Regions from separate parts of the Blastococcus goldschmidtiae genome, predicted to be linked through region 4. Evidence: riboswitches for the same ligand, from Rfam matches in the RefSeq annotation. Region 4 holds a riboswitch; each other region holds the start of a gene.
What was found. A riboswitch is a leader RNA that binds a small molecule or an ion and turns the genes downstream of it on or off. The one in region 4 is predicted to bind cyclic di-AMP.
Positions count from the first base shown of each region.

Region 1: linked by a shared signal. The riboswitch ahead of RM425_RS09475 (LysM peptidoglycan-binding domain-containing protein) and the one ahead of RM425_RS05705 (hypothetical protein) in region 4 are both predicted to bind cyclic di-AMP.
Region 2: linked by a shared signal. The riboswitch ahead of RM425_RS06740 (M23 family metallopeptidase) and the one ahead of RM425_RS05705 (hypothetical protein) in region 4 are both predicted to bind cyclic di-AMP.
Region 3: linked by a shared signal. The riboswitch ahead of RM425_RS06770 (LysM peptidoglycan-binding domain-containing protein) and the one ahead of RM425_RS05705 (hypothetical protein) in region 4 are both predicted to bind cyclic di-AMP.

Region 1 covers NZ_JAVREI010000005.1:40,609-43,809, reverse strand. Annotated here, with positions in the region: gene RM425_RS09480 (hypothetical protein) at 54-332, opposite strand; gene RM425_RS09475 (LysM peptidoglycan-binding domain-containing protein) at 649-1,515, opposite strand; cyclic di-AMP (ydaO/yuaA leader) riboswitch at 1,580-1,728, opposite strand; gene RM425_RS09470 (metal ABC transporter permease) at 2,456-3,201, opposite strand, start outside.
Region 2 covers NZ_JAVREI010000002.1:417,517-420,717, forward strand. Annotated here, with positions in the region: gene RM425_RS06730 (DUF3105 domain-containing protein) at 1-444, shown strand, start outside; gene RM425_RS06735 (DUF305 domain-containing protein) at 582-1,247, shown strand; cyclic di-AMP (ydaO/yuaA leader) riboswitch at 1,570-1,727, shown strand; gene RM425_RS06740 (M23 family metallopeptidase) at 1,865-3,022, shown strand; gene RM425_RS06745 (TVP38/TMEM64 family protein) at 3,112-3,201, opposite strand, start outside.
Region 3 covers NZ_JAVREI010000002.1:424,557-427,757, reverse strand. Annotated here, with positions in the region: gene lysA (diaminopimelate decarboxylase) at 1-251, shown strand, start outside; gene RM425_RS06770 (LysM peptidoglycan-binding domain-containing protein) at 748-1,581, opposite strand; cyclic di-AMP (ydaO/yuaA leader) riboswitch at 1,663-1,838, opposite strand; partial or broken gene RM425_RS06765 (IS3 family transposase) at 2,135-3,022, opposite strand.
Region 4 covers NZ_JAVREI010000002.1:200,687-203,887, forward strand. Annotated here, with positions in the region: gene RM425_RS05695 (phosphoenolpyruvate carboxykinase (GTP)) at 1-113, opposite strand, end outside; gene RM425_RS05700 (SGNH/GDSL hydrolase family protein) at 389-1,246, shown strand; cyclic di-AMP (ydaO/yuaA leader) riboswitch at 1,492-1,655, shown strand; gene RM425_RS05705 (hypothetical protein) at 1,871-3,201, shown strand, end outside.

The DNA.
Region 1 (3,201 bases), on a different contig from region 4:
CGACCCCGTCGGCGGCGGCCCGCCATCGATGACGCATGCGATGTCGCTGTAGGTCAGTCGGCTCCGCCGTCCGACTGCTCCTCACCTCGCGGTTCGACAGCCTCGTCACTGTGGATCACAAGGGTGCCGGACTCGGCTCCCGCGTCCTCGAGACGCCAGATGAGCTCTCCGACGTGCCGTTGCAGCCGCTGCCACTCGTCGTCCGGGTGCGTGGCGCCTCCGTCGAGCTCCCGGTGCTCTGCGAATGCCCGCAGGTAGGCCTTCAACCCCGCCCCCAACGTCATCAGGTCGTATCCAGACAGCGTCACGCTGTACGTCGTGCCGGGCTTCATCCCGCGACCGTAGGCAGTCCGTCAACACGCTGACCGGAGCGTGTCGACGACCTCCGTGGGTTACCTCTGCGCGGTCACCGCCCTCGGTGGTGCGTGCACAGGACTGCTGGCACGCCGCGTCGAGCGCGCGATCCACGACCAGCACGGCGAGGGACTGATCTCCACCGAGACAGGCCAGGGGCCATGGCTGCGGCGGCGTGCCCGAGCGTCGGGCGGCCCGTCGACAGCGCCCCCTGCCCCACCGAACCTTAGGGCAGGGGCCGCTTGTCGTCGGTCCTGAGCTCAGCGGACCACCGCGTTCAGTCGGTTACCCGGCTCACCGGAACGCCACGTGGGGGTGATCCATGTGGTTGGCCGTGGCGGATCCACGGTCTTCCATCGCACGCCACGCCCAGCCGGTCCACGGACCGGCGATCCGCTGCCGCCAGATCACGCTCTCGACGCCGAGTCGCGCCGCGTTGTCGATCACGAACTGGGCGACGGCGTCGCCCTTGGCCCGATCGGAGTAGACCATGAAGTCAGCCGCGCGGCCCTGGGTGGGGGTGTGCCCGGGGCGGGTGACGACCGTGGAGACGCCGAACCGCTCGGCGATCTCCTGGACGCCGGGCCGGACGTGCGGATCCCACGCCCCGTAGGCGCTGGAGGGAGCAGCCGCTCTGTGGGCCGGGGCCGGGGCCGGGGCCGGGGCCGGGGCCGGGGCGATGGCAGACCGATCCACCCCTCGGCTGGCGCGCTCGGAAGCCGCGCGCGGCGCGGCTGCCGGGACCGCCTCTCCGCTGAGGACGAGCCGCTGACCGACGCGCAGGACGTTCGGGTTCGCGCCGATCGCCTCTCGGTTGAGGGCGTGCAGCTGCTGCCAACTGGTGCCGTGGCGGGCGGCGATCCTGCTGAGCGTGTCTCCCGCCCGCACGGTGTACGCACCCGAGCCGCTGGCCGCTGACGGCGTCGGGCCGAAGCCGCCGATGCTGAGCACCTGACCGATGCGCAAGACGTTCGGGTCGGACCCGATCGTGTCTCGGTTGTCGGCGTGGATCGATCGCCACGAGGTGCCGTGGCTGGCCGCGAGCTCGCCGAGGGTGTCGCCGGAGCGAACTGTGTGGTCCCCGGAGTGGGCCTGGGCGGGGGCGATCATCCCAACGGAGACGGCCGCTGCTGCCGCGACGACCACGGCGGGTCGTGCCACGGCCGCCACGACAGGGTTGCGGGTCGGACGGCGATGCCGCCCCTTGTAGCGCTTGGACATGGGTGATGACCCTCTCGCCGCCTACGGGGTTAGCTGTCGGGTTCGGGCGAGAGTTGCCCGGCCGCATCATGCGGCTTCACCCCAAGGCCCGAAGGCCTAGTCCTACGAGGTGGGTCCCCCGCGCCTGCCCGTCGCTTTCGACAGGACCGGTGACGGTGGGCAGGTTGGGCGGTGCCGTCATCCGGGTCCACCGCTCGGCGAACCTCAGCACGGTAGGCAGACCCCCGACGCAGGCAGCAACCCCCGAGCCAGTTTTCCCTGGCTCGCCCGCGAGGATGAACAACGCGTCACCGGGAGCCTGCACCGCGTGTACTTGTCAGCTCCGGCCGACCACTTCTTCCGGGGATAGCCGGTCTGGGAAGTCCCACCTCTGGTTGATGGCGAGCAGCCGGTAGGTATCGCGGCGCCGTAGCCGGCGGTCGGCCCTAGGTGCGGGCCCCGGTCTTCGTCGACGTGCTCCCCGGAGAAGGGCGGCACCTGGATTGGTGGACGTGGCCGAGGCGCTGCGGGCTCACCCGGACCGCATGCGCCCGGTCGCAGCCGATCGAGACCGACGCGCAGCCCGTCCAAGGGACCCCAGCTGGTGGCCCGCATTGAGCACAGCAGCCCGCGGGCGAGGCCGATCGGCGGTCGCCTGTCGTCGCAGTCGCTCCGCCCGGTTACCCGGAGCCCGACTGCGATGCCTGATCGCCGAGGCCCGGGAATGATCCCAGCTGCTCGGCGACCCGGGGCACATCCCGCCCTTGCGCTACCCGGTCTGCTCGCGGATCTCGAACACCATCCGCACGGCCCGCTCACGCAGCACGTCGGGATACTTCTTCGGTGCTGGCACTGCGCCACCCTTCCGTGGAGTCAGTGCCTCCACCAGACCCGGCGCGGTTCAGGTCGGAGCGACGACGGGTGTGGGATCGGTGCGGTTGTCCGACCGTGCCGTGCGCGCCAATCGACGCCCGCCGGTGAGCGACAGAACGGCAGTGAAGACGACGGCGCCGGTGAGGACGATCATCGTCCCGGAAGGCACGTCGAGGTGGTAGCTGAGGTTCATTCCGACGAAGCCGCATCCAGCGCCGATGACTGTGGACAGCCAGAGCATGCGGGAGAAGCGGTTGGTGAGCATCCTGGCTACGACGGCGGGGATCACCAGGGTGGCCGCCACAAGGGTGACCCCGATGACCGTAAGGGTGGCGAGGATCGCCAGTGAGAGTACGAGCATGAGCAGGGCATCAGTCCGGGCGACACGTACGCCGCTGACGTCGGCGACCTCGGGGTCGAAGGTGGCGAACAGCAGGGCGCGGTAGTTGAGGAAGATGACTGCGACGGCGAATGTCGTGATGCCGGCGAGGGCCAGAACGTCTTCGGCCGAGACTCCGATGATGCTGCCGAACAGCGCGGCGTCGAACGAAGGTCCTCTGCTGCCGTAGTGCGACAGCAGCGCCACGCCGAGGGCGAACGACGAGGTGGTGATGACGCCGATCGCCGCGTCGGCGCCGATTCGCCGGCTGCGGGTGACCTTGTTGATGGCCAGCGCGGAGGCCAGGCCCCACACCCCGGCGCCGAGGTAGTAGTTGATGCTGATGATGGAGCTGGCCGCAAACCCCCCGAAGATCGCGTGGGACAGGCCATGGC
Region 2 (3,201 bases), 220 kb from region 4:
GTCGACTACGACCAGACGCCTCCGGTGGCCGGGCCGCACGACGAGGTGTGGGCTGACTGCACCGGGACCGTGTACGAGGTCGATATCCGGCACGAGAACGCCGTGCACAGCCTCGAGCACGGCGCTGTGTGGATCACCTACGACCCGGAGGCGGTCTCCGAGGACGACATCGCCCTGCTCGCCGAGGTCGCTGACGAGTCCGGCCGGATGCTGTCGCCCTACGTCGGCCTGGATTCGCCGATCAGTGTCCAGTCCTGGAACCACCAGCTGAAGGTCGACTCTGCCGCTGATCCTCGCATCAAGCAGTACGCCGATTTCATGACCTTCAACGCCGAACTCTTCCCCGAGCCGGGTGCCACCTGTCAGAGCCCACAGTTCCTGGCCGACCCGCTCGTGGAGGATGGCGCCGCCCTCGACCCCGATTCCGGGACGTCGGCGCCGTGATCAGCTCGGCGCCCCGCGCACGCACCGCCAGGTGGATTCCACCGGCGCGTCGGCGGGAGCGATCGACAGGTCATCCAGTTCCGGACGAGTGCCGTGCCGGGCGAGCGAGTCGACGATCAGACCGGTGGGGAGGAGCGGTGACGGAAGAGACGACCGCTCGGTCGGGGTATCGCCCGCTGCGGGCCCTTCTGGGCGTGGTCGTCGCAGTCGGGCTGCTGCTGCTCGGCGGCGGAGCGGCCGTGGCGCTCGGTCTGGGTCGGGACGAGGCGCCCGGCGCGGATTCCGTGGACGCCGGCTTCTCGCGAGACATGTCCCGCCATCATCTGCAGGCAGTGGAGATAGCCAACCTGGCGTTCGAACGCACCGAGAATCCAGAGATCCGCCAGATGGCGTTCGACATCTCGGCCACGCAGACCAATCAGGCCGGTCGCATGCAGGGCTGGTTGTGGCTCTGGGGAGTCCCACCCGCTGGTGGCGAGACGATGGCCTGGATGGCGACCGACGAGCACGCCGGCCACGACGCGGCCATGGGGGCCGACGGCCTGATGCCGGGCATGGCCACCGAAGTGGAGTTGGCGGAGCTGCGCGACTCGTCGGGCACGGCATTCGACAGGCGCTTCCTGCAGCTGCTGATTCGTCACCACCAGGGTGGTCTGGAGATGGCGGAGGCGGCTGCGGATCGTGCCGAGGAGCAGGCGGTGCGCAGTCTCGCGGGCACGATCGCCGAGACGCAGACTGCCGAGACCTCGACGATGACGAAGATGCTGAGTGCCCGCGAAGGCGAGCCCTTGCCCGAACCCTGAGGCGGGGTCAGGCCCTGCACTCCCTGAGTGGTGTCGGCGCCGAGACCTTCCTCAGTCGATCGTGGCCGATCACGAGCCCGCCGAAGGTGGGTCCTTCCGGCTGCAGTACTTCCTCTGTCCTCGGCCTTGCGGCAGGCGTCCTGCTCGGCCCTCCTGTTCGCCGAACCTTGCGCTGACTGCAGGTCGCCCCGCTCTGTCGTGGGACGACGGTGACTTTGCTGGTCACACCGGCCGCCGTTACCTGACCGTGACAAACTATTCGGTGTCGTAGTACCGTCTCGCCCGGTCCGGTTGAGCCCGCGTCCCTCGACCGAGGGGCCTCGGCCGGATCCCGCCGAACTGTCATCGATGACCACCATCAGGACAGACCGGGGACCCACAGTTCCCTCGGGGTGAATCCTGCGCACTGCCCGGTGCCAGGTAGGGCGCCTTCCCGCCCGAACCCGTCAGCTAACTCGGTAGGCGGCGCGAAGGAAATGGAGCTCGTCGCGTTGGCGACCCTGCGTGCACGACCTGTCCGCGACGACCTCTCACCCGGTGAGCGATCTGAACCCTTCCGCCGGCGCCGGCGACGTCTCCTCGGCAGCACGATCGCGGGCTCTGCGCTGGCTGCCCTGATGAGTATCGCCATCAGCTTTTCGATGACTCCAGCCGTTGCGGCGCCGGGTGACGAGGCTGCGGTCGCACGGTCCGACCGTGATTCAGCGGCGGCTGAGGTGCGACGTCTCGAACAGCTGGTCGCCGAGGCGGAGGATGAGCTCTCGCGCTTCACCGTCGAGGCCGAGGCGGCCGCGGACGCCTCTCGGCGGGCACAGGAGGAGCTCGCCGCCGCGCAGGCCGCGGCATCGGCTGCGGAGGTGGACCTCCAGACCGCTACGGCGGCGGTGGAGCAGGCGCGGGCCGGAGTCGCCCGTCTGGGCCGGGAGAGCTACATGGGAAGCGATTCCCTGGAGACCGCGGCGGCCTTGCTGGACTCGGACGGCCCGGCGGAGTTCCTGCAGCGAGCCTCCACACTGGAAATGCTGACCGACGATCGCGCGGCCGAGCTCACCGAGTTCCGTGCGCTGGAGCGGGAGAAGGCCGAGGCCGGACGTGTTGCGCAGATGGCCCTTTCAGAGCGCGACCAGGCGGCGGCCGGCGCGGCTGAGCTCGAGGCCGCTGCGCAGGCGCGACTGGTCGAAGCCAAGGATGCCTACGACAGCGTCACCTCTGAGCGAACTGCCCTGCAGGGCCGGCTGCAGCAGGCCGAGATCGCGCTGCTCGAGCTCGAGGGCGCCGCGGACGGGCGGGCCGCGTGGGCGGATCGGATCAACACGGAGAACGCGCAGAGAGACGCACAGGCTGCCGCCACAGCGGCGGCGGCTGCCAGCGGTCGCGCAGTGGCTCCCACCACTGGTCGCGTGACCTCCTGCTACGGCTCTCGCTGGGGAACCATGCACTACGGCGTCGACATTGCCGCGCGCATCGGCACGCCGATCTATGCGCCCGAGGCCGGGCGGGTCCTCCAAGCCGGTCCGGCCAGCGGCTTCGGGCTGGCCGTATACGTCCAGCATCCCGACGGCTCGATCACTGTCTACGGGCACATCAACGACTACTTCGTCCAGGCCGGTCAACAGGTATCGGTCGGCCAGCAGATCGCCGAGGTCGGCAACACCGGCCAGTCGACTGGCCCGCACCTGCACTTCGAGGTGCGCACCGGCGGGCTCAACGCTGACCGAGGCAACCCGATCCCCTGGTTGGCGGCGCGCGGCGTCTCTCTCGGCGGAGGATGTTGAGCGATCGGCGCGTGTGCAGGTGGGCGCACCAGGGGCCGAGCGGGGGGCTCATGGATGCAACGCGTCCGTGGGCCCCCGATTTCGTGCGATCAGATCTCTCGCCGGTCTGCTGTCAGCAGCCCGTGCTCCTCTTGAACGCCGGACGTGCGTCGCTGAGTCAGCCGTGGCGGAGCAATGGT
Region 3 (3,201 bases), 220 kb from region 4:
CCCTGTGCGAGTCAGGAGACGTCTTCACCCAGAGTCCGGACGGCGTCGTCGAGCACGCACCACTGCCGGCCGTCGTGGTCGGCGACCTCGTCGTCTTCATGAACACCGGGGCGTACGGAGCCAGCATGTCGTCGAATTACAACTCACGTCCACTTGCACCCGAGGTGCTCATCGATGGAGGCGCCGTGCGTCTGATCCGTCGACGGCAGACGATCGACGACCTCTTGGCCTTGGAGGACGTGGCCGAATGAGCCAGGTCGGATGCAGAACGCCAAAGAGCAGTGACTTGACTCTGAGAGCGGCGCGGGTATGGGGGCGACATATCATCACTGCTCACTCATAGGGGGCCCTCCGCCGGCACCCGACAGGAACCGAGAGTTTCGCGGAGCTCATGCGAATCCGCAGACCAGGGATATCCCACCGTCGGGACTGGTTCGGGCCCCAGGCTGGCGGTCGACATCGGCCGACCGACGAGCTACGCACGCGGGGGCGTGACTCGGCTGGCGTCCGCTGTCTGGACACATCAGTCGCAGTTGCGCCGGCTCCACACAGAAGACTTTGTGAGGCGGGAGTCGGTGGGTCAGTGGGTCATGTCCACCGGGGCAGCCAGGGACCACAGCCGCGGCGGCGTGCCCGAACGTCGGGCCGCCCGTAGACAGCGCCCCCTGCCCCACCGAACAGCGGGGCAGGGGACGCTTGTCGTCGGTCCGGGCTTAACGGACCACCGCGGTCAGTCGGTTACCCGGCTCACCGGAACGCCACGTGGGGGTGATCCATGTGGTTGGCCGTGGCGGATCCGCGGTCTTCCATTGCGCGCCACGCCCAACCGGTCCACGGACCGGCAATCCGCTGCCGCCAGATCACGCTCTCGACTCCGAGCCGAGCCGCGTTGTCGATCACGTACTGGGCGACGGCGTCTCCCTTGGCCCGGTCGGTGTAGACCATGAAGTCAGCCGCGCGGCCCTGGGTGGGGGTGTGCCCGGGGCGGGTGAGGACTGTCGAGATGCCGAACCGATCGGCGATCTCCTGGACGGCGGGTCGGACGTGCGGATCCCACGCCCCGTAGGCGCTCGAAGGCGCAGCCGCTGCATACGTCGGCGCGGGGGCTGGGGCCGGGGCGGGCCTGTCCGAGCCACGGCTGGCGCGCTCTGGAACGGCACGCGGCGCGGCGGCCGGGGAGGCTTGCCCGCTGAGGAGGAGGCGCTGACCGACGCGCAGGACGTTCGGGTTCGCGCCGACGACCTCCCGGTTGAGGGCGTGCAGCTGCTGCCAGGTGGTGCCGTGCCGGGCAGCGATCCTGTTGAGCGTGTCTCCCGCGCGTACGGTGTACGCGCTCGAGCCGCTGGCCGCTGACGGCGTCGAGCCGGAGCCGCCGGTGGTGAGCACCTGACCGATGCGCAGGAGGTTCGGGTTGGACCCGATCGTGTCGCGGTTGTCCGCGTAGATCGTTCGCCACGAGGTGCCGTGGCTGGCCGCGAGTCCGCCGAGGGTGTCGCCGGAGCGAACCGTGTGGTCCCCGGAGTGAGCCTGAGCGGGGGCGATCATCCCGACGGAGACGGCCGCTGCTGCCGCGACGACCACGGCGGGTCGTGCCACGGCCGCCACGACAGGGTTGCGGGTAGGGCGGCGGTGCCGCCCGACGTAGCGCTTAGACATAGGTGGTGAGCCTCTCGCCGCCTACGGAGTTAGCTGTCGGGTTCCGGCGAGAGCTGCCCGGCCGCATCACACGGCTTCACCCCAAGACCTGAAGGCCTAGTCATGCGAGGTGGGTCCCCCGCCCTGCCCGTCGTTTTCAACAGGACCGGTGTGACGGCGGGCAGGTTCGGCGGTGCCATCATCCGGGTCCACCGCTCGGCGAACCTCAGCACGGTATGCAGACTCCGGATGAGGGCAGCAACCCCCGGGTCGACTTTCCCCGCTGCGCCCGCGAGGATGAACTATGCGTCATAGGAGCCTGCACCGCGTGTGATTGTCAGCTCGGTCAACCACTGCTTGACGGCGGACTCCCAGGTGTCTTCCCTGACCGCTTCAGACGCGGAGCCGCACGACCTCGAGTTGACGCCGCAGAACGCCGCCGGTGTATCCGACGCCGATCGGGACTGCTGCAGCTTCGGTTGACGGTGGTTGGGAGTGATCATGCCGCGATAGCGGCTTGAGTGGTGAAGGCGAGTTCGAACTCGACCGGGGTGAGCTTGCCAGTGCGCGTTGCCGACGGCGGCGGTTGTAGGTGTGCTCGGTCCAGAACACGATCGCGGCGTGCAGCTCGGCGCGGGTGCGCCAGCGGCGGCGGTCCAGGACGTTCTTCTGCAGCAGCGCGTGCCATGACTCCATCGCAGCGTTGTCACCTGCCGAAGCAACTCGCCCCATCGAACCTTGCAGGCCTGCGGCGGTCAGGACCGCCTGGAATGATCTTGCTCGAAATTGCGATCCGCGGTCGCTGTGAACCACGACCACACCGCCGGGCCGACGTCGGGCCACTGCCGTGCGCAGTGCGGTGACGGCCAGCTGGGCGGTCATCCGCTCGTCGATCGCGCAGCCGACGATGCGGTTGCTGAACAGGTCCTTGACCGCGCAGCAGTACAGCTTGCCTTCCGCGGTGGGGTGCTCGGTGATGTCGGTCAGCCACACCCGGTCCGGGGCGGGCGCGGTGAAGTTCCGCTGCACGTGGTCGTCGTGCACCGCCGGGCCGGGGCTCTTGCCCGCCACCCCTTGCGCACCGTGGTCGACCAGAGCTTCTGCGCCGAGCACAGCCGCCAGATCCGCCGCTCACCGGCGACCAGGCCAACGCCGGCGACTTCGTCGGCGACGAACCGGTAGCCGAATTCCGGGTCATCGCCGTGGGCGTCGATGAGGGCGTTGGTGAGGTAGGCGTCGGCGAGGTCGCGCTGGCTGACCGGGCTGGTCTGCCACTTGTAGAAGGCTGCGTGGAGAAGCCGAGCACCCGGCAGGTCACCGCGACGGGGATCTTCTCGGCGAGCTCTTGGACCAGCGGGTACGTCATTTTGGGAGGCTGCCCCCGGGTCGTCGGTCGTCATCGGCCGATCGACAACCAATGGCAGTCGGCGGCCGGTGGCCCGGTCACACCGGTGGGCGGTCGCTGTTCGACCGCATCATCGGCGCCCGCTGTGTCGGCTCAACGATGGAGCCTCTCGGAGGCGGGAATATAAGGGTGATCAGGCACCTGGTGCTGCCGATCAGTGA
Region 4 (3,201 bases):
TTGATGACCTCCACCCGCTCGGCGCCGGTGTGCTGTGCCCAGTGCTTCACGTAGGACCGGACGGCTTCGTTCGTCAGTCCAGCTTCGTCCAGTACCGCGTCTATGGCAGTCACGAGGATCCTCTCCATCCGCTACGACCCACCTTCTCGTCCCGGGCACGATCCAGCCACCGCGCCACTCTGCGAGGGAGTGGTGTGGACCCCTGATCGGGAAATCGTTCGGTGATGGTGTCAGGCGTGTTACCGCTGATGTACGCCGGGAGGCCTCCGGACCGCCCACGGGCATCCGGAAGAGGTACGTCCACGCTCGCAGGTGTGACGCGCGTAACCCGGGGATCGGGCCGTCGTTGTCCCGTGCGGCCTGTCCACGCCCCCTCCGGAGCTGCCCCGTGCGCCGTCTCGCCGCCGTCCTGTCGGCCCTGTTCGTCACGCTCGTGCTGGTCGCCCCACCGGCGCAGGCGCACGGCGGGAGCGGCCCGGTCCGCTACGTCGCGCTGGGCGACTCCTACAGCGCGGCGTCCGGTGTCCTGCCGCCCGACCTCACAGCCCCACCGCAGTGCCTGCGCTCGACGGCCAACTACCCGCACGTCATCGCCGCGGCCACCGGCGCCCGGCTCACCGACGTCACGTGCGGGGGAGCCGACACCGGCGACTACCTCGCCGCTCAGTACCCGGGTGTGGCGCCGCAGCTGGACGCGGTCAGCAGCGACACGCAGGTGATCACGATGACCATCGGCGGCAACGACAGCGGCGTGTTCATCGACTCGATCACCCAGTGCGGCGCAGCGGGGCTCTCCACGCTCGGCCGGGGGAGCCCGTGCCGTGACCGGTACGGCTCGTCCTTCGAGGACACCATCCGCACCACCACGTACCCGTCGCTGGTCCAGGCGCTCCGGGCGGTGCGCGCCAAGGCCCCGCGCGCCGAGGTCGCGATCCTCGGCTACCCGTCGATCCTGCCGGCCACCGGCGGGTGCTTCCCGCAGATGCCCGTCGCGGAAGGCGACGTCCCCTACCTGCGGGGCGTGCAGGCGACTCTCAACGACGCCATCCGCCGGGCGGCGAAGGCCACGGGCGTGACCTACGTGGACATGACCCGGGTGTCGGAGGGACACGACGCCTGCCAGCCGATCGGTGTCCGCTGGGTGGAGCCGGTCGTCGGAGGCACCAACCCGGTCGTCGTACACCCCAACGCCCTGGGCGAGGCCCGGATGGCGGCCCAGGCGATGAAGGCCCTGCGGCGCCTCTGACCCCCGGTTCCTCGAGCCGGCCGCTGCACCCCGGCCCCGGATCTGGCCGCCGGAGCCCGTCGCGCTGCAGGCTCCCCGGGCGGCGGGGGGGAGACCGGTTCCGGCCCTGCCGGTCGGGTGGACACGGTCCCCGGCGGGTGCCCGGCGCATGAATCGGCACGACTACCTGGTCGTTTGTCACGGATGCATAACGGTGCCTACCGTCATGCCGTCCGCCGGTCGCCACGTCCCCTCCCCGGGGAGTCCGGCGGACGCCGCTGAGTCGCCGTCGTCCACGCAGGACGCCGGCGAGCCGGGGACCCACCGCAGCACTGGGGTGAATCGCGCACCGGAGACGCATCCGTCGCGCGTAGGGCACTTCTGAGCCCGAACCCGTCAGCTAACCCGGTAAGCGGTATCGGAAGAACGGAGAGCCGCCGGATGGCGCGCCCCTGCACCGCCGCTGGACCTGCCCGCACCCACTACCGACGGCGGGTCCACCCGCACAGCTGAGCCGCGCCCCTGCTCCCCGCATGCCCGCCTGCAGGCGGGCGTGCCCGGAGCGCAGTCCCGCCGATCCCACTCGTGCAGCTCCTCACCCCGTGCCGGGGTGTCGCTGCCCCACGTCTCGGAGCACCCGCACCCATGAACGTCCGCACCACGATCTCCGGCGCCCGCCGCCGGCACTCCTCCCCGCGCCGCCGCCCAGCGGTCGGCGTGCGCACCGGCACCTACCTGGCGTCCGCCGCCGCGAGCCTCGTCCTGGCCACCGCCCTCATCGGCAGCGAGGTCGCCCCGCGCGCCGACGCGGTCGGCGCCGGTGCCGCGAGCGCCGGGCCGGCGCCCTCGGCCCCCGCCCCCTCCGGGTCGGGAAGCGTCGCCGGGCAGCTCGGGATCGGCACCACCACCGCGCCGGACGACGTGGCGGACCGGCTCGAGCCGCTCCAGGAGCTGGCGGCCAGCCGCAGCAGCCGCGAGGAGGCGGCGGCCGTCGCCGGCCTCGCGCAGGCCGCCGCCGACCAGGCCGCGCTGGACCAGCAGCGTGCCGAGGCCGACGCCGCCGCCCGGCGCGCCGCCGAGGAGGCGGCCGGGATGAAGGCGGCCGCGGCGATGGCCGCTGCCGAGGAGGCGGAGGCCGGGATGAAGGCGGCCGCGGCGATGGCCGCTGCGGAGGCGGAGGCCGGGATGGAGGCGGCCGCGGCGATGGCCGCTGCCGAGGAGGCGGAGGCCGGGATGAAGGCGGCCGCGGCGATGGCCGCTGCCGAGGAGGCGGAGGCCGAGATGAAGGCGGCCGCCGCGATGGCCGCTGCGGAGGCGGAGGCCGGGATGAAGGCGGCCGCGGCGATGGCCGCTGCGGAGGCGGAGGCCGGGATGAAGGCGGCTGCGGCCTTCGCAGCTGCCGAGGAGGCCGCCGCCGCGCGGCCGGTCGCACCTGCCGCTGCCCCGCCCGCTCCTGCTCCGGTGACGGTCGCGGCGCCTGCTCCGCGGGCGTCCGCCATGCCCACGCCTCGGGCGCCCGCCCCGCCCGCACCGCCCACGCCTCGGGCGCCCGCCCCGCCCGCACCGCCCGCGCCCCGGGCGCCCGCCCCGCTCGCGGCCGCTGTGCCGGCACCGTCGGTCGTCCCCGCAGCCGCCCCGGTTGCCGCACGCGGAGTCGCGCGGATCACCAACAACGCCGGAGCGGTCCGGCCGCAGGTGCAGGCGGCAGCGAACGCGGTGGTCAGCAACGTGCCCGGCGCCGGTTCCATCAGGCTCGGTGGCACGCGCCCCAGCGCGGCCGATCCCGGGGGGCACCCCTCCGGGCTCGCGCTGGACTACATGGTCATGTCGAACCGCGCGCTCGGGGACGCCATCACCGCCTACCACATCGCCAACTGGAACGAGCTCGGCGTGGCCTACATCATCTGGGAGCAGCGCTACCTCAGCTCACCCGGTGGCGCCTGGAAGCAGATGGCGAACCGGGGCAGCGTGACGGC